DNA from 2 places in the Anaerobranca gottschalkii DSM 13577 genome. Region 2 is predicted to be linked to the other one. Evidence: riboswitches for the same ligand, from Rfam matches in the RefSeq annotation. Region 2 holds a riboswitch; the other holds the start of a gene.

Region 1 (11,285 bases), on a different contig from region 2:
CCTGTAACTAAAGAAGTTGTTTTACCTTGGGAATATGGAATAACAGTCGATGGAATGGAAAAATATTTCGATGAACGGGGTTATTATGATTGGATTCATCCTACGACTGGAACTCCACTATTAAAGGTACAGCATCCAGAATTTGAAACATATTACGGCAGTGTACATAGCAAATTTGGCTTAAGCTGTATCGATTGTCATATGCCTAAAGTCGAAAATGATGATGGAGATTTGTTTAGATCCCATCACTGGACAAGTCCTTTAAAGTATATAGAAGCTTCCTGTATGGGTTGCCATACCGGAGATGCAGAGGACTTGATCGCCCGTGTTGAAGAAATTCAGTTAGGTGTATATACCAAAACCAATGAAGTAAGTGCTCTAATAGTTCAGCTAATCCAGGAGTTAACAGAGGCGGTAGAAAGCGGCAAATACTCAGAAGAATTTTTAAATGAAGTTAGGAGTTATCACAGAAAAGCTCAATGGAGATGGGATTTTGTTTTCGTTGAAAATAGTACAGGATTCCATAACTCCAAGTTAGCCCACGAAACTTTAGATGCCGCCCGTTACTATGCGGAAAAAGGGCTGGAGTTGTTGAGAAATCAAAGATAATCTAACTTAATATTTAATAAAAGATCTAATATAAATGGGGCTTTATGCCCCATTTACACAGGTTTTATAAAAAGAAAAAGGAGAGTAAAAGTAATGAAAGAAGATAATATTTTAAAAGAAATTTGGAAAGCCCTTCATTCCATGAGGTTTGGAATAATTCTTTTACTCATTATTGGCATTTCTTCTATAGCAGGAACTGTAATTCCCCAAAAAAATCCCTTAATTTTTTATCAACGGGAATATAGTTCTTTTATGTATACTATTATAACCACATTAAATTTACACGATGTTTATAATTCTTGGTGGTTTATTACTATGATGGTATTACTGGCTGTTAATTTAGTATTATGTAGTATCATCAGGCTACCTAAAATTATCAAAAGAATGGTAAATGTCCCTTCTTTAGATAAAGAATTAAATAGAAAAGATTTTTTAGTTAAAAAAGTAATATCTAATAGTGAAGTAAATATTGAAAAACTATTTAGGAAAGGAAAATTTAATAGGGTAAAGAAAATAGAAACTTCTAAAGGCACTTATTTTTTCGCCCATAAAAATAGGCTAGGTTATTTAGGCTCTTGGTTATCCCATGTAGGGTTATTGATAATAATACTATCTTATATGTTTGGGCAAATTACTGGTTTTGAAACATATATCTATGGAGTTCCTGGGATTTCTGAAAGGGTAGAAGGTACTCCATATGAAATACAAATAGATGATTTTCGTATTGAGTTTAGAGATGACCTAACAGTCAATCAATATATAAGTAATATTACAGTTAAAGACTTTAATAGCAAAAAAGCTATTAAAGCAGGAGAACTTTCTGTTAACAACCCCTTTAGGGCTGAGAAATTTAGTGTATATCAAAACGGTACCGGTTGGGCAGTTGATATGAAGTTAAAGCGAAATGGTGAAGAAATTGCCAATCGAATCCTTTATCAAGGCGAAATCCACGTAGATGATAATCAAAGGATTGCTTTACAATTTGTTAATTTTTATCCCCATTTTGATAACTCCTCTGGAAGACCCCGTACCATTAGCCCATTCCCAGATAATCCAAAGCTCCTTTATACTATTTTTTATGAGGGGCGGAGAGTTGATATGAATGTCATCGGAATGGGTGAAGAACTAAATTGGGAAGAATATACCTTTATCATAGATAACCCTAGACACTTTACTCTCCTGCAAATTACCAGTGATCCAGGAATACCTGGTGCTAAGTTGGGAAGTTTATTGTTACTCCATGGACTTATGTTTGCATTTTACTTCTTCCCTAAACAACTTAAAGCCTTGAAAATGAAAGATGGAAAAGTGATTATTTGGGGAGATACCGATAAAAACAAAGAAAATTTTAAAGAAGAAATTGAAAGATTATTAAATATTTATTAGAGGAGGAGAGTTATGGAACTTCAGAGATTTCTTCAGATAGAAAACAGTTTTTTTAATATAGCCATCACCTCGTATATTGTTTCTATGGTCCTATATTTTCTCTTTTTTGTTATTAAAAAAGAGAGCTATGGTAAATACGGATCCTTTTTTGTTAAAATTGCTTTAGTTTTCCATACTGTAGCTATAATTGCTAGGGGATTTGGAGCAAACAGAATCCCTTTAACTAATCAATACGAATTTGCCACAAGTTTTGCTTGGGGTATTGCCTTATGTTTTATAATCTTTGAACAAAAATATGGGTACAAAGCTATGGGTACTTTTGTAACCCCTATAATCTTTATTATTATTGGTTATGCAGCTATGCAATCAAAGGATGTCCGTCCTTTAATGCCTGCTTTACAAAGTTATTGGTTAGTTTTCCACGTATCTACAGCGGTAATAGGCTATGGATCCTTTGGTGTTGCCTGTGGAGTATCTTGTATGTATTTATTAAAAAACAAGTTCCCAAAGGACAATTTTCTCAATAAACACATGCCATCTTTAGAAACCCTGGATTTAATTAGTTATCGGGCCATAGCTTTAGGGTTCATCTTCCTAACTTTGTGTATAGTAACTGGTGCCATTTGGGCTGAACAGGCTTGGGGTAGGTATTGGGCTTGGGATCCTAAAGAAACATGGTCCTTCATTACCTGGATAATTTATTCTGTTTACCTCCATGTCCGAATAACCAAAGGTTTAAAAGGTAAAAAAGCAGCAATACTAAGTGTTATAGGATTTTTATGTGTATTATTTACCTATATCGGTGTTAATACCCTACTACCTAGTTTGCATAGTTATGCTTAAGGGGTGTTTTAAATGGATTGGTCTAAGGAAGCTGAGGAAAGGATAAAAAAAGCTCCCTTTTTCATTAGAAACTTTGCAAAGAAAAAGGCAGAAGAAGTAGCTAAGTTAAGGGGTAAAGAAATTGTTGATATAGAAGATGTTGAGTTGGCAAAAAGAAATAAAGATTTAGAGGATTTAACTAAATTAGATTTAACTATTGAAGGTATCGAAAATACAAAGTATAAAGAAATTGCCCTTTGTGGAGGTTTAAAGGGATGTCCCCTAACTTTATTTAACGATGAAGAAGTAGCTTTATTATTAGATAGGATTATTAAAAAGTTACACTTAGAAGAAAAAATCGGTAAAAAAATTCAAGGCCCAATCCTATATCACCACAAATTTAAAGCTGCCATTAGCGGTTGTCCTAATAACTGTTCACAACCTCAGATCAAAGATATAGGGGTTATTGGTTATGTAAAACCAAAAATTATTTCTGGCTTTTGCATACAATGTAATAGATGTATCAGTTCTTGCCCTGAGAAATTAATAACCCTATCCCAAGACCCTATAATCGATTATAGCCAATGCTTGGATTGTGGACTATGCATTAGGGCCTGCCCTACTAAATCCATCACTGAAGGGGAAAAGGGATATAGAGTAATAATAGGGGGAAGATTGGGGAGAAAACCCCACCTAGCCCAACATTTGGTCAATGTAACTACTTTAGAAGAATTAGAAGATATTTTAACTAAAATATTATTGTTTTATATCAAAACTCTAGAAGAAAATAAAAATTTTAGTCGTATGATAGAGTGTTTAGGGATAGAGGGATTAAATCTATGAAAGATTTTCAGATAAAAGAATTAGTTTTTATCTCCATTGTGGTTGCTACTATTTTAGCAGGGGGATATCTTTTACTCCCCCTTATGCAGATACTACCAATCCCTGCCTTTAGGGGCATAATAGTGGCTCCTATTTACGGTGCAGGGATAACTTTAGTTACTTTAAAAATAAAAAAATTTGGGGTAATTACCCTATTTTCCTTAGTTATTGGTGGTGTGTTGAGCATATTTTTTATCTGGATGTCTATAATTACCTTGTTAGGGGGAATTTTAACAGAAGTTTTTTGTGCCCTAATTTTTAAAACATATGCTAACCAATACAGTATAGCCTTTGCCTCCGGTTTTTTCCCTGCAATTCAAATCCTTTTAACATTGTTTGTAATTACTTTCATTTTAGCTTGGTTTCCCATAAATTTATTGACTAACCCTTTAATAATTTTCCTCCCTTTTTTAATTACCTTTATATTAGGTTACGGCACTTCTTGGACCCTTTTAAAAATATTAACTAAACGAAAGATTTAAGCCACCTTAATTTTACTTAAGGTGGCTATTTTACTAGAAAATGGGCTAATTTTATGGTAAAATTCAGTTAACTTAAGTATAGGGAGGTGTTTTCATGAAAGTTAGAGCTTGGTTAATTCTATTCTTTTTTATCGGTCTTATTTTTTATTTATCCTCGATACCAGGTTTGCAAGTTTTGCCTGTCCTTAGATATATCCATTCCCTTTTAGAAAATATCCTTAGCAAATTCGATATGTCCTTGGTCCGTTTTTCTAATTGGCTTGGTAATTCCCTGCCCTTTGATATTAGTGACCTAAGACCCTTTAAAGTTGCCGGTCGGGATTTTATAGAGTATACCAGCGATAACCCTAGGATTGTAGAATTTATTCTACGAAAAATTGCCCATGTAGTTATGTTTTTCTTTATAACCTTAGCTTTTTTCCTACTAGCCAGCCATTATGTCAAAAAGGTAAGGTCCGCTATCCTTTTGGCTTTTTTAGGTGGAACTATTATTGCCATCCTTGACGAGTATAGACAAAGTTTTGTGCCGACAAGGGTTGCCAGTTTAACCGATGTATTTATCAATTTAGTAGGTGTTACTTTAGCTATCTTTTTCATCTGGTTTGCCCTTTTTATTACAAAAGGGGTAAGGATGAAGGAATATTATAAAAAGATATCTACAGAAGAAATACAACAGGAGCTACCACAATCTGCCCCTTCCCTTGATGAGCAGCAGACAAAAATTTATGATAAGTCTTTTAAGGAAAAATTAAGTAATAATGGGAAACAATAAGTTATATTTTATCCTTTCCAAAAACTCTCTACAAGTTCTAAGGTTTCCCTTTTTATATTATCGGATTTAAATATTGCTGAGGCTACAGCTACGCCATCTACATTTCCTTTAATTTCACCTAAATTCCTCTTATTTATCCCACCAATAGCTATTACTGGTATTTTTACTCTTTCTTTAATTCTTTTTATCATTTCTACAGTCACTTTTCTAGTATCCTTTTTCGTATCGGTAAAAAACAGACAACCAACCCCAAGGTAATCTGCTCCTGCCCTTTCTCCTTTTAAACTTTCTTCTAAATTACTTGCAGAAAGCCCTATAATTTTATCATCCCCTAGTATTTCTCTAGCAACTTGGACAGGCAAATCTTTTTGTCCTAAGTGAACCCCATCTGCATCTACTGCAATAGCTATATCAAGTCTATCATTGATTATCAATGGAATCCTATATTTTTCAGTAATTTTTTTTATTTTTAAGGCCCTTTTGTATAAGGTATGGGTATCAGATTCTTTATCCCGTATTTGAATAGCATCAATACCACTTTCTAGGATAGTTTCTAAAATATATTCAAAGGGGCTATCTTTAATAATCCCAAAGTCTGCTATCACGTAAATCCCTTTTATCTTTGTTTTACCCTTCATAAATTCTCCCCCTAGCTAAATCTTCTTTAGAAAAATTATTTATAGCATCAAATAACTTCACTTTAAATGTACCAATATCTATCCCATCTCTACCATTACAAGCTTTTTCCCCTGAAATTCCCATTATCAAAATAGCTAAAGTACTGGCTAATAAATAATCGTTAGTCACACCACAACAAGTGCTAATTATAGAGCCTATCATACAACCAGTACCGGTTATTTGTGTTAATTTAGGTGTACCATTTTTTACTTTATAAATTTTTTTACCATCGGTAATTATATCTATTTCTCCTGTAACTACTACTACACATGTAAATTTAATAGCCAACCTTTTAGCTAATTCTACTTTTTCTTCGTAAGAAAAATTACTATTAGCTGAATCCACCCCTTTACCCTTTTCCTTTAATCCATAAATGTTTTTGATTTCAGTGAGGTTACCTTTTATAACACTTACTTTTACTTCTTTTAATATTTTTTCTACCATTTTTCTTCTAAACTCACTTGCCCCCACCCCTACAGGATCCATAATTACTGGTATATTTAATATATTAGCTTTTTTCCCTGCAATAATCATAGATTGAACAGCCTTCTCCGTCAACGTCCCTAAATTTAAAAGGAGGGCCGACGCTTCAGAGACGATTTCTTCAATTTCTTCAATACTTTCAGCCATTACTGGACTTCCCCCTAATGCTAAAACTATATTAGCACAATCATTGGCAGTTACATAATTTGTAATATGGTGAACAAGGGGCTTTTGTTTTTTTATCTCCAATAGGATATTATCTAATTTATAAAGTTCTTTTATCATGATTCTTCCCTCCTATCTACCACCAAGAATAAAAGTGATGAACAGGTCCAACTCCTTTTCCTAACGGAAAAGATTTACTTATAGCTGAGGTGATATAATCCTTTGCCTTTTCAACGGCCTTATCTACTGAAAACCCCTTTGCTAAATATACCCCAATAGCAGAAGATAACGTGCAACCGGTGCCATGGGTGTTTTTTGTTTCAATCCTTACAGCCCTATAATAATTAAATTTTTCACCATTATATAAAATATCAATAGGTTCATGGGATAAATGTCCTCCTTTAACTAATACATATTGGGGGCCTAGTCCATAAATTTTTTTAGCTGCCTTTTCCATATCTTTAATATCTTTTATCTCTATTCCTGTAATTACTTCTGCCTCAAAAATATTAGGAGTAACTATTTTAGCAATAGGAATAAGTTTTTCAATTAAAGATTTTTTTGCTTCTGATTTCAATAAATGATACCCACTTTTAGATACCATTACAGGATCAACTACAATATTTTTAGCTTTAAATTTCTTTAAAGCATTTACAATTGTTTCAATAGTATTGCTTTTAGAGACCATCCCAATCTTTACTGCATCTACATCTATATCAGTGAAAATAGCCTCGATTTGCTTATAAATAATTTCTTCTTCTACATCTTGAACTCCAAATACTCCTTGGGTATTTTGAGCTGTAATTGCTGTAATTACACTCATTCCATATGTACCTAATGCGGAAAAAGTTTTTAAATCAGCTTGAATTCCTGCGCCGCCAGAACTATCTGATCCTGCAATAGTTAATAATTTCTCCATTACTATTCAACTCCTTTATTTAAAATTACATTTTTGACTAAAGTAAAGATTATATAACCTATCATTACCCCAAAAAAAGAGCTAATTGTAAATGGGATAACAAAAAAGAAAATAGCCACTTCTCTACCTAAAACATATCTTGCCAGTGGATATGCTAAAATTGCACCAAAAACCCCTGTACCTATTAATTCACCTAAAAATGCGAAAAATACTTTCCTTGTTTTTTTGTACAAGATCCCTGCCAAAAAAGCACCTATCATACTCCCTGGAAAAGCTAATAAGGTTCCAGTACCTAAGATATTCCGGAGAATAGAAATAGTGAAGGGAATATACAGGGTATAGCTTAAAGGGAAAAAAAGGGCTGTAAGTAAATTTAAACAGTGTTGTATTGGAAAAACTTTAGCTACCCCAATCGGTATATACAGATGAGAAGATAAAACTCCAATAGCAATGAAAATTGCAGCTGTAGCCAATCTTTTTGTTTCTTTATTCATTTTATCCCTCCTAAAATTTATTTTTTAAAATCTATAAAAAAAGAAGCACACACCTGTAGGTATGTGCTAATTAATCATATATAAATAAAAGATTTTATTTTATATATAATTTTATAGCACTTCCCTACGCTGGTATAACCCAGATCAGGTACTAAGGATCAAAGACTTTATCGGGTCTTTTTCTCAGCTGGCCTCTCCAGCTCTCCTAGTGCCTTATATTTTATTTTTCTATTATATATTTTATCATAAAAATTTCGAGTGTAAATAAAAAATCATCCCATTACTTTTATAAAAACATCTACTATCTTTGGATCAAATTGTGTTCCGGCACATCTTTTTAATTCTGCCAAAGCTTCCTCCTTTGTTCTAGTTTTTTGATAACTCCTTTTAGCAGTCATTGCCTCATAGGCATCGGCTACAGAGATTATCCTCCCTTCTAAGGGTATTTCTTCTCCTTTTAATCCCCTGGGGTATCCTTTACCATCCCACCGTTCGTGATGACAGAGGACAAATTCCGCCATAAGCCGATATTCATCTATAGAGCGGAGTATTTGGTAACCTATTTCTGGATGCCTTTTTACCTCCTCGTATTCTTCAGGGGTTAACTTAGAACTCTTATTTAATATCTCCGGTGAAACCGTTATTTTACCTATGTCGTGCAATGCCCCTGCACCTTTTAAAATTACAATTTCCTTTTCTGTTAAATTTAAAGCCTTACCTATAGCTTCACAATATTGGGAAACCCTTTCAGAATGGATTTGTTCTTGAAGATACTGACTGTTTATTGTCTTTAATACATTTTCTACTATTTCTCCACCAATTGATTTCCCTCTTTTTAATTTATCTTTATACATATTATGATCTGCCAATTTATAGATTTCCCCTAAACTTTCAACTATCTCTTTTTTAATAGCATAGCCAATAGCGAAGGATACAACTACTGATTCTAATTTACTTTGGGCTCCTTTTCCTTTAATCTTTTCTATTAGTTCTTCCACTATTGTTTCATTTGTGTTAGGGAGTAAAATGACAAATTCATCTCCCCCCATCCGACCAATGATACTTTGGGGTGGACAACACTGGGTTAATATATTTGCCACTAATTTTATTAGTCTATCCCCTGTATCATGGCCAAAAGCATCATTGGTTATTTTTAGTCCATTTATGTCTATTACAATTATACCTAAAGGAAGACTATATTCATTGTCTAGTCTTTTTAACTGTTCTACTATATAACGGCGATTATATAGTTCTGTTAATTCATCGTAATAACTTAAGAACTCTATTTTTTTCTGTCTTTCTATTTTTTCTGTACAATCTCTAAATACAGTAATTTCACCTATTACCTCTCCTTTTTGATCTTTGATAGGTGATTTATTTTTTTCTATATAAATGATCTTCTTATCTTTTCTCTCAATTTTAATAGCATTTTCTTCCCTAGCTATAACCTTGATTATTTCATAAAATTTCTTCCCTAGTGCTTCTTCCCTTTTCCATCCCGTTATTTTTTCAGCCCCAGGATTGAACAAGTTTATGTAGCCCCATTTATCGGTAGATATAACTCCTTCTCCTATCCCCAGTAATGTCGTACGAAGATACTCTTTTTCGAAATGGAGGATATCTTCCATCTTTTTTCTTTCTGTCATATCTTCAACTATCCCCATACCACCAGTAATCTCCCCACCATCTGTAAAAATAGGGGCAAATTTAGAAAATACATAAATTGTTTTACCACTGGTTTTAGAAGTATATAATCCTTCATAATAGGCATTTTTTCCTTCTAACGCCTCCCTAGTACCCCTTACTACCCCTACATTATCAAGACTGAAAATATCAGTACCTAATATTTTTTCCTTTGTTGAACCTAAAATTTCAATAAAGGCCCCATTACAGTCAGTAATTACTCCACTGCTGTTAAAATAAAAAATCCCTACTGGAGAATGATTAAAAATATTCCGATATTTACTTTCACTTTCCCTTAAAGCCCTTTCTATCGCTATCTTTTCTTTTTCTTTTTGCTGCCTTTCTAGCAATAACCCTAACTGATTAGCAAATATTTCTGCTACAGTTTCGTTCCTAAATTTTGTTCCTTTAGGCATAATTATGGTAAAATCTCCAAACATCCTTTCCCCTTCCATTATCTTGACCACTGCAACTTCACCAATACTAAACATATTTTGTAAAGTTGTTACAATACCCTTTGGTATAACATCCCCTGTTAAATCTTCTAATTTTGGAAAAATAGTGGTTACCTGATTTTTTATTTTTTCTGCCCTAATTTTATCATGTTGCCACTCTTTCCCCTCTAAGGTAAATCCTAAGATTTTCACAGCTTTAGTTAAAATCTCACCCTTAACTGAGATAGCTTTTGTTACAAAAGTTTTGCCATCATCCCCATATATATTAAGGGCTACCGCCAAAGAATTAACGATACTAGCAAAATCATCGGTTATTTTTTTGTAATTTATTTCTTTATTATTGTACTGAATAAAATCATTATAATATTTTAAAATTAATTTTAAAGCTTGTCCTTCTTCATAATATGAAGTTATATCCCGGGAAGTTAAAAATATCCCCTTTTCTTTATCACCACTAATGATTTGTGCTATAGTTTCTAACCAAATATAACTATTATCCCCTTTTCTATAACGAAAAACTACCCTTGTTTTTTCAATTTCACCACTAACTAACCTATCGAATTCACCCTTTATTAGGGGAAGGTCTTGGGGATGGATTAGACTTAAAGCGTTTTTCCCCATTAATTCTTTTACTTCATAACCTAAAACCTCATGGTATTTACCTAACCACTTAAAATTTCCAGTAAAATCGAGAATTGCAACTATTTCTGAAATCTTTTCCGTTAGATGTTTAAAATGTGCTTCCTTTTCTTTCATTACATTCACCCTTCTTAACCATAAACTAATTTTACTTTAACTCCATAACAAAATATAAATAATCTGGTTTCCAATCAAACCAAGTTTCAAAACCTAAGCCAATTAACTTATCTTTAATCTCTAACTCCTCTTCCAACAATGTAGTACAGGGAATTTGTCTAATAAAAATCAAATTTTTCATTAATTATATCATTATTTAACTGTTTTGTGATGAATAAAAAAGCAAATCACTTAAAATATTTAAGTAATTTGCCTTTAATAGTTGTGTTCATTAAATTTCTATTTACCAAAACCGTTGGTATTTAACCCTAGTACCTTTATATATTCTATATAGGGATCTTCTGTACCTTGAAGAAGGGTTTCCTCTTCTTTTAACAATTTAATATATTCAATCATTTCTTTAGTAATCCTCTCCCCTGGGGCAACAACGGGTATTCCAGGAGGATATGCCATAATTGACTCACCACTGATTTCTCCTACTGCATCATCTAATTTAACCACCCTTTTACTACTGTAATATGCATCCCGGGGTGAAACAATAACAGCAGGGTTTTTTAAGACATTGGTGATCATCTTAATTTCTTCATCTTTTCTATATCTAAAAGCAATATCCTTTAGAGCATTAACTAAAGCATTTAATGATTGTTCTGTATCTCCTAAACTAACTATAGCCATAATATTATAATAATCTGCTAATTC
Region 2 (11,285 bases):
TTTCGAAAAAAGGTTTTACAGGAGCTCAAGTGGCAAGGAAACTTTTAGATGACATGGGACTTTATGATGTAGATGTGGAATTGACAGGTGGACATTTAACTGACCATTATGATCCCCGAAGTAAAAAAGTAAGGCTTTCTAGGGAAGTTTATCATGGTAATTCTTTAGCAGCTTTGAGTATTGCTGCCCATGAAACGGGACATGCTAGCCAGCATGCCAATGGTTACTTTTTCTTAACTTTTAGAAATAACATTTTTCCTGTAGCCCAAATTGGCAGTCAAATGGCCATGCCTCTATTTTTGGCTGGTTTTTTCTTCGGTTCAGGGATATTGATGGAAGTAGGTATTGCCCTTTTTAGTTTTGCAGTATTGTTCCAAATTATAACATTACCTGTTGAATTTAATGCATCAAGTAGAGCAATGGCAATGTTATCAGCTGCTGGTTTTATCTATCCTGATGAAGAAAGGGGAGCTAAAAGGGTTTTAGATGCAGCTGCTTTAACTTATGTTGCTGCTACTGCCGTGGCATTAGCTCAAATATTAAGGCTTTTACTTTTAAGAAATAGAAGAGATTAGGTGAAAAAATGAATATTAGGGAGCATTGTTTAAACGCACTAATAATAGTAGAAAAGGATAATGCTTATTCAAATTTAGTAGTAAAGGAATATATAAATAAATATTCCTTTACTACTGAAGATAAAGGTTTATTTACCAATATTGTCTATGGAGTTATAACCCATAAAAAATATCTTTTATATGTTTTATCAAAATATGTAAAAAGACCCCATAAACAACCCTTTTGGTTGAAAAATTTGCTGTTATTATCTGCATATCAATTGTTATTTTTAGATATGCCCCATTTTGCTATAGTTTCAGAAGGGGTAAAGATTGCCAAAAAAAGGGGAGGCAACTCTAAAGGAAATTTTGTCAATGGAGTTTTGCGAAATATTATTAGGGATAAAGAAAAAGGTATAGATTTACCTAAAGATGATTTTATAAAATACATATCAGTTAAATACTCGCTCCCTGAATGGATGGTTGAAGAGTTTAAGGGACTGTTTAAAGATGCCAGTGAATTGGAAAGTTTTTGTAATTCCCTCAATCAACCACTACCCCTTACTTTAAGGGTTAATACTTTGCGTATATCTATAGATGAATTTATCCGTAAATTAAAGGAAATAGGCATAGAAAGTCAATTATCATCTATTTGCCAGAACGGTATATTATTAGAAATGAAGACACCTGTAAGTAAAATAGAAAATTTTTTACAATCAGGATTATGCATAATTCAAGATCAAAGTTCAATTAAAGCAGTAGAAGTTTTAGACCCTAAACGGGGCGATAAGGTTTTAGATATGTGTGCTGCCCCGGGTGGAAAAAGTACTTATATAGCTCAACTAATGGAAAATCAAGGTGAAGTTTTGAGTTGCGATATCCATCCTCATAAATTAAAATTAATTGAAGAAGCTTCGGAAAAATTAGGAATTAATATAATAACTACCCTGTTATTAGATGGTACTGAAGGGGTAAAACATTTAGGTAAAGAAAAGTTTGACAAAATATTATTAGATGCTCCATGTAGTGGTCTTGGAGTAATTAGTAGTAAACCAGATATAAAATGGAACAAAAAAAGGGAAGATATTAAAGAAATAACTCAAATTCAGTGGAAGTTATTACAAAATGCAGGGGAATTATTAAAAGTAAATGGGACGTTAGTATATTCTACTTGTACTTTAACAAAAAAAGAAAATGAAGAAATGATATTAAACTTTTTAAAAACACATGGAGATTTTCAATTAGATGAAGAAATCAAGCTTTATCCACATATCCATAATTGTCATGGTTTTTATATTGCTAAATTAAAAAAATTGAGGTGAAAGATATGATAAATGTTCTAGGATTAAATGAAGAACAGTTGGCAGAAAAAATGGCACCATATATTACGCAAAAATTTAGGATAAAACAAATATTTGATTGGATTTATAAAAAAAGAGTAAATAATTTTATGGAAATGAATAATTTACCTCAAAAACTTAGAGAAGAGTTAAGTAATAATTTTGTAATTGGTGAAGCTGTAATTAAAGATAAGCAAGTATCTAAAGATGGAACAGTTAAATATTTATTTAAATTTAGAGATGGAAGTTCTGTAGAAACGGTATTAATGGAATATAATCATGGTCTTTCTATTTGTATTTCCACCCAAGTTGGTTGTAAATTAGGGTGTGTTTTTTGTAATTCTGGCTCAGAAGGTTTTTATAGAAACTTATCAGCTAGTGAAATGGTAGAGCAATTTTGGCAAGTACAAAGACTAACAGAAAAAAGAATTAGCAACATGGTATTGATGGGTATAGGGGAGCCTTTAGATAATTATGAAAATGTTATGAAATTTATCCGTTTTATCAACTTAGAAGAAACATTCAATATTGGAATTAGAAATATAACAATATCAACTGCAGGGTTAGTTCCAGAAATATATAGACTGGCTGATGAAGGTCTAGGTATCACTTTGGCTCTATCTTTACATGCTTCTGATGATGAAAAAAGGCGAGAAATAATGCCTATTGCTAAAAGATATACTATTTCGGAGTTAATTACTGCTTGTAAGTACTTTGTAGACCAAACTAAAAGAAGGGTAACAATAGAATATGCAATGATTAAAGGTTTTAATGATACAGAAAAAGATGCTTTTAAGTTAGCAAAGGTCTTATCAGGACTTTTATGTAATATTAACTTAATACCTATTAACAACTCATATAATAAAAAGATGGAAAGAAGTTCCGATAAGGCAATTGAACGTTTTCAAAAAGTTCTTATGGACATTGGCTTTGAAGTTACTATAAGAAGAGAATTAGGTTCAGATATAGATGCAGCCTGTGGTCAGTTGAGAAAGAAGAGTTAGGGGGAAATGGGGTGATTTAATGAAAATTGTTAAAAAGACCCATACTGGTTTAGTTAGAGAACAAAATCAAGACTTTATCAAGACTGGAAAATGTCCTCTCGGAATATATGGGATAGTAGCAGATGGTATGGGTGGTCATAATGGCGGGGAATTAGCAAGCGAAATGGCAGTAAATTTGTTAGAAATGAAAATTAACTCAAGTGAAGTTATTCAAATTAAAACTTGGATTGAAGAGGTTAATTCCCATTTATATAACTATAGTTTATTAACACCTGAATTAACAGGAATGGGAACCACTTTGACATTAGGACTAATCAGCAATAATATGCTATATGTCGGCCATGTTGGTGATAGCAGGGCATATTTATTAAGGGGCAAAGAACTTTGCCAGCTTACCACTGATCATTCTTTTGTTCAAGAGCTTATAAATTTAGGAGATATTACTAAGGAAGAAGCTAATAACCATCCAAGAAAGAATATTTTGACACAAGCCGTAGGTACAGCAAAGGAAATTGAAATTCAAGTTTTAAATCAACCTATTGAATCTAATGATATTATTTTACTATGTTCAGATGGATTGACTAATTTAGTAACAAATGATGAAATATCCTTAATGTTACAAAATTATCAAATAGAAGATTGTGCTGAAAAATTATTGGAAACTGCATTAAATCGGGGAGGAAATGATAATATCTCATTGATAATAATTTCCTATGAAGGAGGGGTGAACTAGATGATTGGACGGAAATTAGCTAATAGGTATCAGATACTTGAGAAAATCGGTGGCGGAGGAATGGCTATAGTTTATAAAGCCCGTTGTACCCTATTAAACCGTATCGTAGCTGTAAAAGTTTTACGTCCTCAATTTGCCCATGATGAAGAATTTGTTAAAAAGTTTCGTAGAGAAGCTCAATCATCTGCTAGTTTATCCCATCCTAATATTGTAGGAATATATGATGTAGGTCAAGATAAGTCTGATTATTTTATAGTCATGGAATATATTGATGGAATGACACTTAAAGAATATATACAAAACAAAGGTGTATTAGAACCTAAAGAGGCTATGAAGATTGCTAAAGAAGTTGCAGAAGCATTAGCCCATGCCCATGATAATTCTATTATCCATAGGGATATTAAACCCCATAATATATTATTAACAAAAAATATGTCTGTGAAAGTAACGGATTTTGGTATTGCAAAGGCAATAACAAGCAATACTTTAACAGTACAAAATACTGGTTCAATTATGGGTTCTGTTCATTATTTTTCACCGGAACAGGCAAAGGGTTCTTATGCCGGTGTTCAATCAGATATTTATTCTTTAGGAATAGTAATGTATGAAATGTTAACTGGTCAATTACCCTTTGATGGCGAAAGTCCTATTTCCATTGCAATAAAACATATTCAAGAAAAAGTAAAACCTATTAGGGAAATCAAGCCCGATATACCTGAGGATATAGCTAAAATAGTGGAAAAATGTCTACAAAAAAATAGAGATGTTAGATATAATAACATCAGAGATTTACTAGATGATATTCAAAGTTGGCTTAAATATGGTAAAGTAGATGTTAAAATCCCTGATACCACTGCTCAACAGACCCAAGTTTTTAATGGTATAAATGGTATTAATGCTCAGATGCCAGTTGAAGAGAAAAAAGAGAAAAATTCAACTAATAAAAAGAAAAAAATTAGAAAAGGTATTTTGATTACAAGTATAGTTATATTGTTAATAGTTTTACCGATACTAGCTTATTTTGGTATTAGAAACCTTTTACATGTACCGGAAGTAGTAGTACCTAATGTTGAAGGGTTACGTTTAAATGACGCTATTGCTATTTTAAGGGAAAAAGGTTTAAATTATACCATAACTGAAGATGTATATCATGCTGAAATACCGGTAAATCATGTTGTATATCAACATCCAATACCAAATACAAGGGTAAAAAAGGGAAGGGAAATTGCTCTGACATTAAGTAGTGGCCCAGAATTTGTTACAGTTCCCGATGTAGTTGGAGAAGAAGAGAGGATTGCAAAAATAACTATTGAACAAGCAGGTTTAAAGGTAAATATTGAAAGGGAAAATAGCGAAACTGTACAAGAAGGAAGGGTTATTAGACAACTACCTTTAGGAGGAAACCTATTAAAAGGTGAAACTATAACTTTGATAATAAGTTCAGGCCCTCGATCAGTAGAATTACCAAACCTTATAGGTCTAACAGTAGAAGAAGCAAAAGAGCTACTTTCATATCTTAATGTCTCTGTTAGATTTGTTACTTATGAACCAAGTCAGGGAAATTCTCCTTCTGGAATTGTTATTAGACACTCTCATCAAGATAACCCATTGGTACAACCGGGGGTAACAACTATCGATCTTGTTGCAAGACCTTTTCAAGAAAAGACGAGAACCTTTACTGTTAATAATAGTGGTATTGATAAACCATATGTATTAAGGGTAATAGTCAAAGATTTAGGTGGTCAAAGAACTGTCTTTGATAATATAGTAAATCCACAAGAAGGTGATTTAGAAATAATGGTTAACTATTGGGAAAAAGGAGAAGTAGAATTTTATCGGGACAATGAACTAAAAGATAAAATACTATTACCATAGGGGTGATCTTTATAGTTTTACATGAAGGTATTATTGTAAAAGCTTTAAGTGGATTTTATTATGTAAAATGGGAGAATAAAATAATTCAATGCAGGGCTAGGGGGAAGTTTAAGAAGGATAACATTAAGCCTGTGGTAGGGGATAAAGTTGAATTTGCACTGATATCCCCTACCGAAGGGGTAATAGAAACGATCAAAGAGAGAAAAAATTGTTTGGTTAGACCAAGTGTTGCAAATATTGACCAGCTTTGCCTGGTTTTTTCCGCTATGGATCCAATCCCCGATTATCTTCTAATGGATAGGCTTACAGTTTTAGCTGGTAAAAATTCATTAGAAGTAATTATTTGTATAACTAAAATGGACTTAATTGATAAGACTTTTTTAGATAATATTGCACAAAGGTTTAAAGATACAGGATATACAATAATTGGAATTTCTAATAAGACTTTAGAAGGATTAGAGGAATTAAAAGAAAAACTTAAAGGGAAAATCACAACTTTATCTGGTCCATCAGGTGCTGGTAAGTCATCTCTAATTAACAATATTAACCCACAGTTTAAATTAGCGGTATCTTCAGTAAGTGAAAAAACTAAGAGGGGTAAACATACTACTACATTTTGTCAGTTACTTGAAGTTATGGAAAATAGTTTTGTTGTGGATACCCCTGGATTTACTTCATTGGAACTAACGGATTTTGATGTCTATGAACTAGACAAATATTTTCCTGAATTCATACCTTTTTCAAATTGTCGTTTTACTTCTTGTTTACATCAAAAGGAAGAAGGATGTAATATAAAATCTGCAGTAGAAAAAGGTTTAATTAATCCTGAAAGATATAATAGCTATCTTATGCTACTAGAGGAAATCCGTGAAAATAATCAAAAATGAGGTGGAATTTTAATGATAAAAATAGCACCATCTTTATTAGCAGCAGATGTTTTAAATTTAGCAAGGGATATAAAAATATTAGAAGAAAGTGGTGCCAATTGGTTCCATATTGATGTGATGGATGGAATGTTTGTTCCTAATATTACCTTTGGTCCCCAATATGTTTCTGCCCTTAGAAAAATTACAAATTTAGTTTTAGATGTCCATTTAATGGTGGAAAAACCTGAACGATATATTGAAGATTTTTGTAAAGCTGGAGCAGATTATGTAACGGTACATTGTGAAGCTACTCCCCATTTAGATAGAACATTACAGCTGATAAAATTTTATGGTAAAAAAGCGGGGGTTGCTTTAAATCCTGCCACCGATGTGAGAAGTATTAAGTATGTATTAGATAAATTAGATATGGTTTTATTAATGTCAGTAAATCCAGGTTTTGGTGGACAGAAATTTATCGAAAGCACATATGATAAATTAAATGATTTAAAAGAGTTGATTGGGGAAAGAAAAATAGAAATTCAAGTCGATGGTGGAGTTAATGATGAAGTAGGCCCTAAATTAGTAGACTTTGGTGCTACTGTTTTAGTAGCAGGTTCATATATTCTAAATCATCCTAACCCTAAAATAGCCATTGATTTATTAAGAAAAAATAATAAAAACTAACTTGTAATTTTTGAAAAAATTTCATATAATTAAAATGTAAAATTTAATAGGGAGACAAAAAACCACTAGGGGAGTTATTACAATAACTGAGAGGATGCTGTGGGCATCTGACCCTTTGAACCTGATCTGGGTAATGCCAGCGTAGGGAAGTCGGTTTAGGATAGGTGTATTCTAAATAAACCGTATTTCCTAGTGGGAAACGGTTTTTTTGTTTACCCTAAATATGGGAGGGATTTTATATGAATCGTAGACAAATTAAAATACTGGTGGAAACCAGTATGATGTTGGCATTGGCTTTTATTTTAAGTTATTTTAGGATAGGTCAAATGCCACAAGGGGGTTCAATTTCTTTACAAATGATCCCAATCTTCTTAATAGCTTTAAGATGGGGATTCAAAGCTGGGACAATAGCTGGAGTAGCCTTCGGTGTATTAAAAATAATTGGACCAGGTTTTTGGTTTGCCCATCCTATCCAGGTGATTTTAGATTATCCATTAGCCTTTGGAGTCATCGGAATTGCTGGTTTATTGAGAGATAATCAGTTATTAGGAATTTCTATAGCTGGTCTTTTAAGGTTTCTCGCTCACTTTATCTCAGGTATAGTATTTTTTGGTCAATATGCTCCAGAAGGCCAATCAGTTTTTATTTACTCGTTAATTTATAATGCTACTTATATGGTACCAGAGATTTTGTTGGTTATCTTTATAACTCCTTATATTGTTAATAAATTACATGATATACCTCATAATAAACCTAAAGAGGAAAGGTTGGTTTTATTAAGTTTATTGATGCCACTATTAATGATAACTGCTTATACTGGACGGGTTGATAATGCCATTGTTAAAGCTATAACAGAAGATAAGGAAGTACAAGTTTTGTTGATGAACATTTTTAAAGGTATTGTTTCACTAGGTTGGTTAGGGGTATTAGTTATCAATATCATAAAATTCTTTAAGGAAAAGGTAAAAACTCCATTGTTTATATTTATTAACTCTCAAGTGGTTGTAGTTTTGGCATATTTGATAATTAACAAATTTTTGAATTAAATCAATAAAAAACCTCCATTTGCCCTTTAAATTTGCAAGATCTAATGGTATAATTTTTTTGGTGGGTGAAAAATATGGCAATTTTGGTTTTCTTAAATGGTAGTACCGTTAAAGATAGCGAATTCTTTAAAGGAAAGATAGAGCTCATAATAGGGGTAGATGGAGGTTTTAATAATATTCCTCCAAAGCTTTTAAAGAACAATAGGATAGAAATCCTTGGTGATTTAGACTCCATTAAAAACTTGCCTCAAAAGTATAAAATCTTACAATACCCTAAAGATAAAGATTTAAGTGATTTTGAACTTACCCTTAAGTATATACATAATAATTATAAAGACCAAAAGGTTATAATATTTGGCTTAACTGGTGGGAGAATAGATCATCAATTATTTAATTTTTTTGTCCTTAAAAACTACATAAAGGATAATTATTATATAGGGGAAACGGAAAATGAAATTATTTATTTTTGCCATAATTTCTTTACTCTAAAAGGTTTTAAAGGACACACTTTTTCCCTTTTTCCATTAGAGAAATTAAATGAATTGACTATCAAAGGGGCATATTATTCTTTAGATAGACAAGATGTCGATTTATACCAGTCCTTAACGTTAAGCAATATAATAACAGGTGAATCTTTGAATATTACCGTCAAAACTGGAAATTTTGTCGTTATAGTTAATAAGACACAGAATAAATGGTAAAGGAAGTGAAGGGATGAAAATAGGTGTTATAAGTGATACTCATGGTGTTGTTAGTGTTTGGGATAAAGTAATGGAAGAATTTTTTGGAGATGTTAGTTTAATTATCCATTGTGGAGATGTTTTGTATCATGGGCCTCGTAACCCTATTGTAGAAGGTTATAATCCAGCTCTATTATCACAAAGGTTAAATTCTTTAAAAACACCTATCATTTTTGCAAAGGGTAATTGTGATGCAGAGGTGGATCAAATGGTTTTAGAACATCCCCTTCAAAATCCCTATGTCTTGATGATTGTAGATGGGAAAAAAATTTTAGCCCATCATGGGCATACTTTATCTTATGGTGATAAAATAAAATTAGCTCAAAAGTACAATATTGATATTTTTATAACTGGCCATACCCATATAGCAGAAATTTATAAAGATGGAAAAACTGTATTTTTAAACCCAGGTTCACCTAGTTTGACAAAAGGGGAATATTCTACCGTTGCTATTATTGAATCTAATGGAATTAAAATATTTGATATAAACTCAAAACTAAAAATAGAAGAATATACTTTTTAAAGGGTCAATTTACAAAGTATAATTTTTATTACAAAAAAGAGCTTTTTGTTTAGCTCTTTTTTTATTATTTTGGCACAATTTTTAGATGTAGTGAATATAATTTAAAATAGGAGGGTTATCTATGGGCAGAAGGAGAAAAAGAGGGGGCAATGGAAGAAAGATATTAGGAATACTTTTTGCTCTTATAGGAGTTTATATCTTAGTTAGTACATTACCTATTTATGTATGGTGGATAGTTATTGGGTTAGTTTTTATTATTGTGGGCTGGTTATTATTTAATGCGTAAGGGAGGGGTATTATGAAAATTTATGCTTACAAATTACCTAAATGTTTAAGTGCAATAGTTAAAGGAGTTTTAAAATTATTTGGCAAGGAAAAATAAAAAGCGCTGTTTAGCGCTTTTTACTCATTAATTTATAAATTTTAAAGGGCCCTTTGAACTTTACCAGCTTTTAAGCAGCGAGTACAAATACTAACTCTCCGAGGTGTACCATTGATCAATGCTCTTACTTTTTGAATATTAGGAGACCAACGTCTTTTTGTTTTTATGTTTGAATGGCTCACTTTAAAGCCAGTATGGCTCACTTTAGCACAGATTTCACATTTTTTTGCCATTAGAATCCACCTCCTTTATACAACATTTAATATTTTAACATACAATTGAAACTATGGCAATAGAAAACGATGGTTTTTCCAATTTTGTTAAAGAAATACTATGTATTTGCAATTATTTATATTATACAAAATTATTATAGACATTAGCAAGTTAGATTTATCCTTTTTTATATACTATTTTCTTTTAATTTTTATGTAAATGTAGTAAAATAATAACAAAGTAGATTTTTATAAGGAGGTACTAAAATGGAATTTACAAATGAGTTTGGTACGGTATCTATTCATAAAGATGTTATAGCTACTATTGCTGGTGCCAGTGCCCTTGAATGTTATGGTTTAATTGGCATGTATTCCCGCAATAATGTAAAAGACGGTTTTTCAGAATTATTGGGTTTGGAAAATTTAAACAAGGGTGTAGAAATCAAAAGTGTTGATGGTGAAATAATAATCGATTTATACATTGTCGTAACTTACGGTACTAAAATAAACGAAGTGGCCTATAATGTAATAGATAAAGTAAAATATACTGTGGAAAGTATCACTGGTTTGACAGTGGCCCAGGTTAATGTAAATGTACAAGGAGTTAGAGTAATTAACAGTTAGAGGAGGAAGACATAATGGATTTTAAATCAATTGATGGCACCCTGTTGAAAAATATGCTTATTGCCGGGGGCCAAGCTTTAAGTTTAAGAAAATCTGAAGTAGATAGCTTAAATGTATTTCCGGTCCCTGATGGAGATACTGGAACTAATATGAACTTAACAATGACATCTGCAATAAATGAAATAAAAAAAGTTAATAGCAATAAAGTAAAAGATGTGGTTAAAGCCTTAGCTATGGGATCCTTAATGGGAGCTAGGGGTAATTCAGGGGTAATTTTATCCCAGTTATTTAGAGGTTTTTCTAAAGTTTTAGAAACTAAAGATCAGATTACTCCTTTAGATTTTGCCCTTGGATTAAATGAAGGAGTTAAAACTGCTTATAAAGCAGTGTTAAAGCCAGTAGAAGGTACAATCTTAACTGTATCAAAATATGCTGCTAAAGCTGCCCTTATGGAAGCTAAACAAGGTAGTGATTTAGTCAAAGTAATGGAAAAAGCTTTAGAACAAGGGGAAATAACACTTAAACAAACACCTGAGATGCTTCCTGTTTTAAAACAAGCGGGGGTTGTAGATTCTGGTGGTAAAGGTTTATTAGTGATTTATGAAGGATGGCTAAAGTTTTTAAAAGGAGAAGAAATAGGGGATATTACCCAAGCCGATGAAGGAATAGTTGATTTTGTTGATGAACATCCTTTAGATCCAA

What was found. A riboswitch is a leader RNA that binds a small molecule or an ion and turns the genes downstream of it on or off. The one in region 2 is predicted to bind thiamine pyrophosphate.
Region 1: it holds a riboswitch for thiamine pyrophosphate, as region 2 does, so the genes downstream of both, thiW (energy coupling factor transporter S component ThiW) here and thiT (energy-coupled thiamine transporter ThiT) in region 2, are expected to answer to the same signal.

What each region holds. Positions count from the first base shown of each region.
Region 1 covers NZ_FOIF01000011.1:21,640-32,924, forward strand. Annotated here, with positions in the region: gene BMX60_RS04660 (ammonia-forming cytochrome c nitrite reductase subunit c552) at 1-609, shown strand, start outside; gene BMX60_RS04665 (cytochrome c biogenesis ResB family protein) at 703-1,995, shown strand; gene ccsB (c-type cytochrome biogenesis protein CcsB) at 2,008-2,838, shown strand; gene BMX60_RS04675 (4Fe-4S dicluster domain-containing protein) at 2,851-3,660, shown strand; gene BMX60_RS04680 (hypothetical protein) at 3,657-4,181, shown strand; gene BMX60_RS04685 (VanZ family protein) at 4,276-4,953, shown strand; gene thiE (thiamine phosphate synthase) at 4,962-5,591, opposite strand; gene thiM (hydroxyethylthiazole kinase) at 5,581-6,399, opposite strand; gene thiD (bifunctional hydroxymethylpyrimidine kinase/phosphomethylpyrimidine kinase) at 6,416-7,198, opposite strand; gene thiW (energy coupling factor transporter S component ThiW) at 7,201-7,692, opposite strand; TPP riboswitch at 7,797-7,909, opposite strand; gene BMX60_RS04710 (sensor domain-containing diguanylate cyclase/phosphohydrolase) at 7,965-10,586, opposite strand; gene BMX60_RS12015 (hypothetical protein) at 10,618-10,767, opposite strand; gene BMX60_RS04715 (aminotransferase class I/II-fold pyridoxal phosphate-dependent enzyme) at 10,866-11,285, opposite strand, start outside.
Region 2 covers NZ_FOIF01000005.1:66,442-77,726, forward strand. Annotated here, with positions in the region: gene BMX60_RS02830 (zinc metallopeptidase) at 1-575, shown strand, start outside; gene rsmB (16S rRNA (cytosine(967)-C(5))-methyltransferase RsmB) at 584-1,876, shown strand; gene rlmN (dual-specificity RNA methyltransferase RlmN) at 1,882-2,898, shown strand; gene BMX60_RS02845 (Stp1/IreP family PP2C-type Ser/Thr phosphatase) at 2,918-3,631, shown strand; gene pknB (Stk1 family PASTA domain-containing Ser/Thr kinase) at 3,632-5,506, shown strand; gene rsgA (ribosome small subunit-dependent GTPase A) at 5,509-6,393, shown strand; gene rpe (ribulose-phosphate 3-epimerase) at 6,406-7,056, shown strand; TPP riboswitch at 7,114-7,221, shown strand; gene thiT (energy-coupled thiamine transporter ThiT) at 7,296-8,102, shown strand; gene BMX60_RS02870 (thiamine diphosphokinase) at 8,177-8,803, shown strand; gene yfcE (phosphodiesterase) at 8,817-9,365, shown strand; gene BMX60_RS11995 (hypothetical protein) at 9,487-9,651, shown strand; gene rpmB (50S ribosomal protein L28) at 9,789-9,980, opposite strand; gene BMX60_RS02885 (Asp23/Gls24 family envelope stress response protein) at 10,227-10,583, shown strand; gene BMX60_RS02890 (DAK2 domain-containing protein) at 10,598-11,285, shown strand, end outside.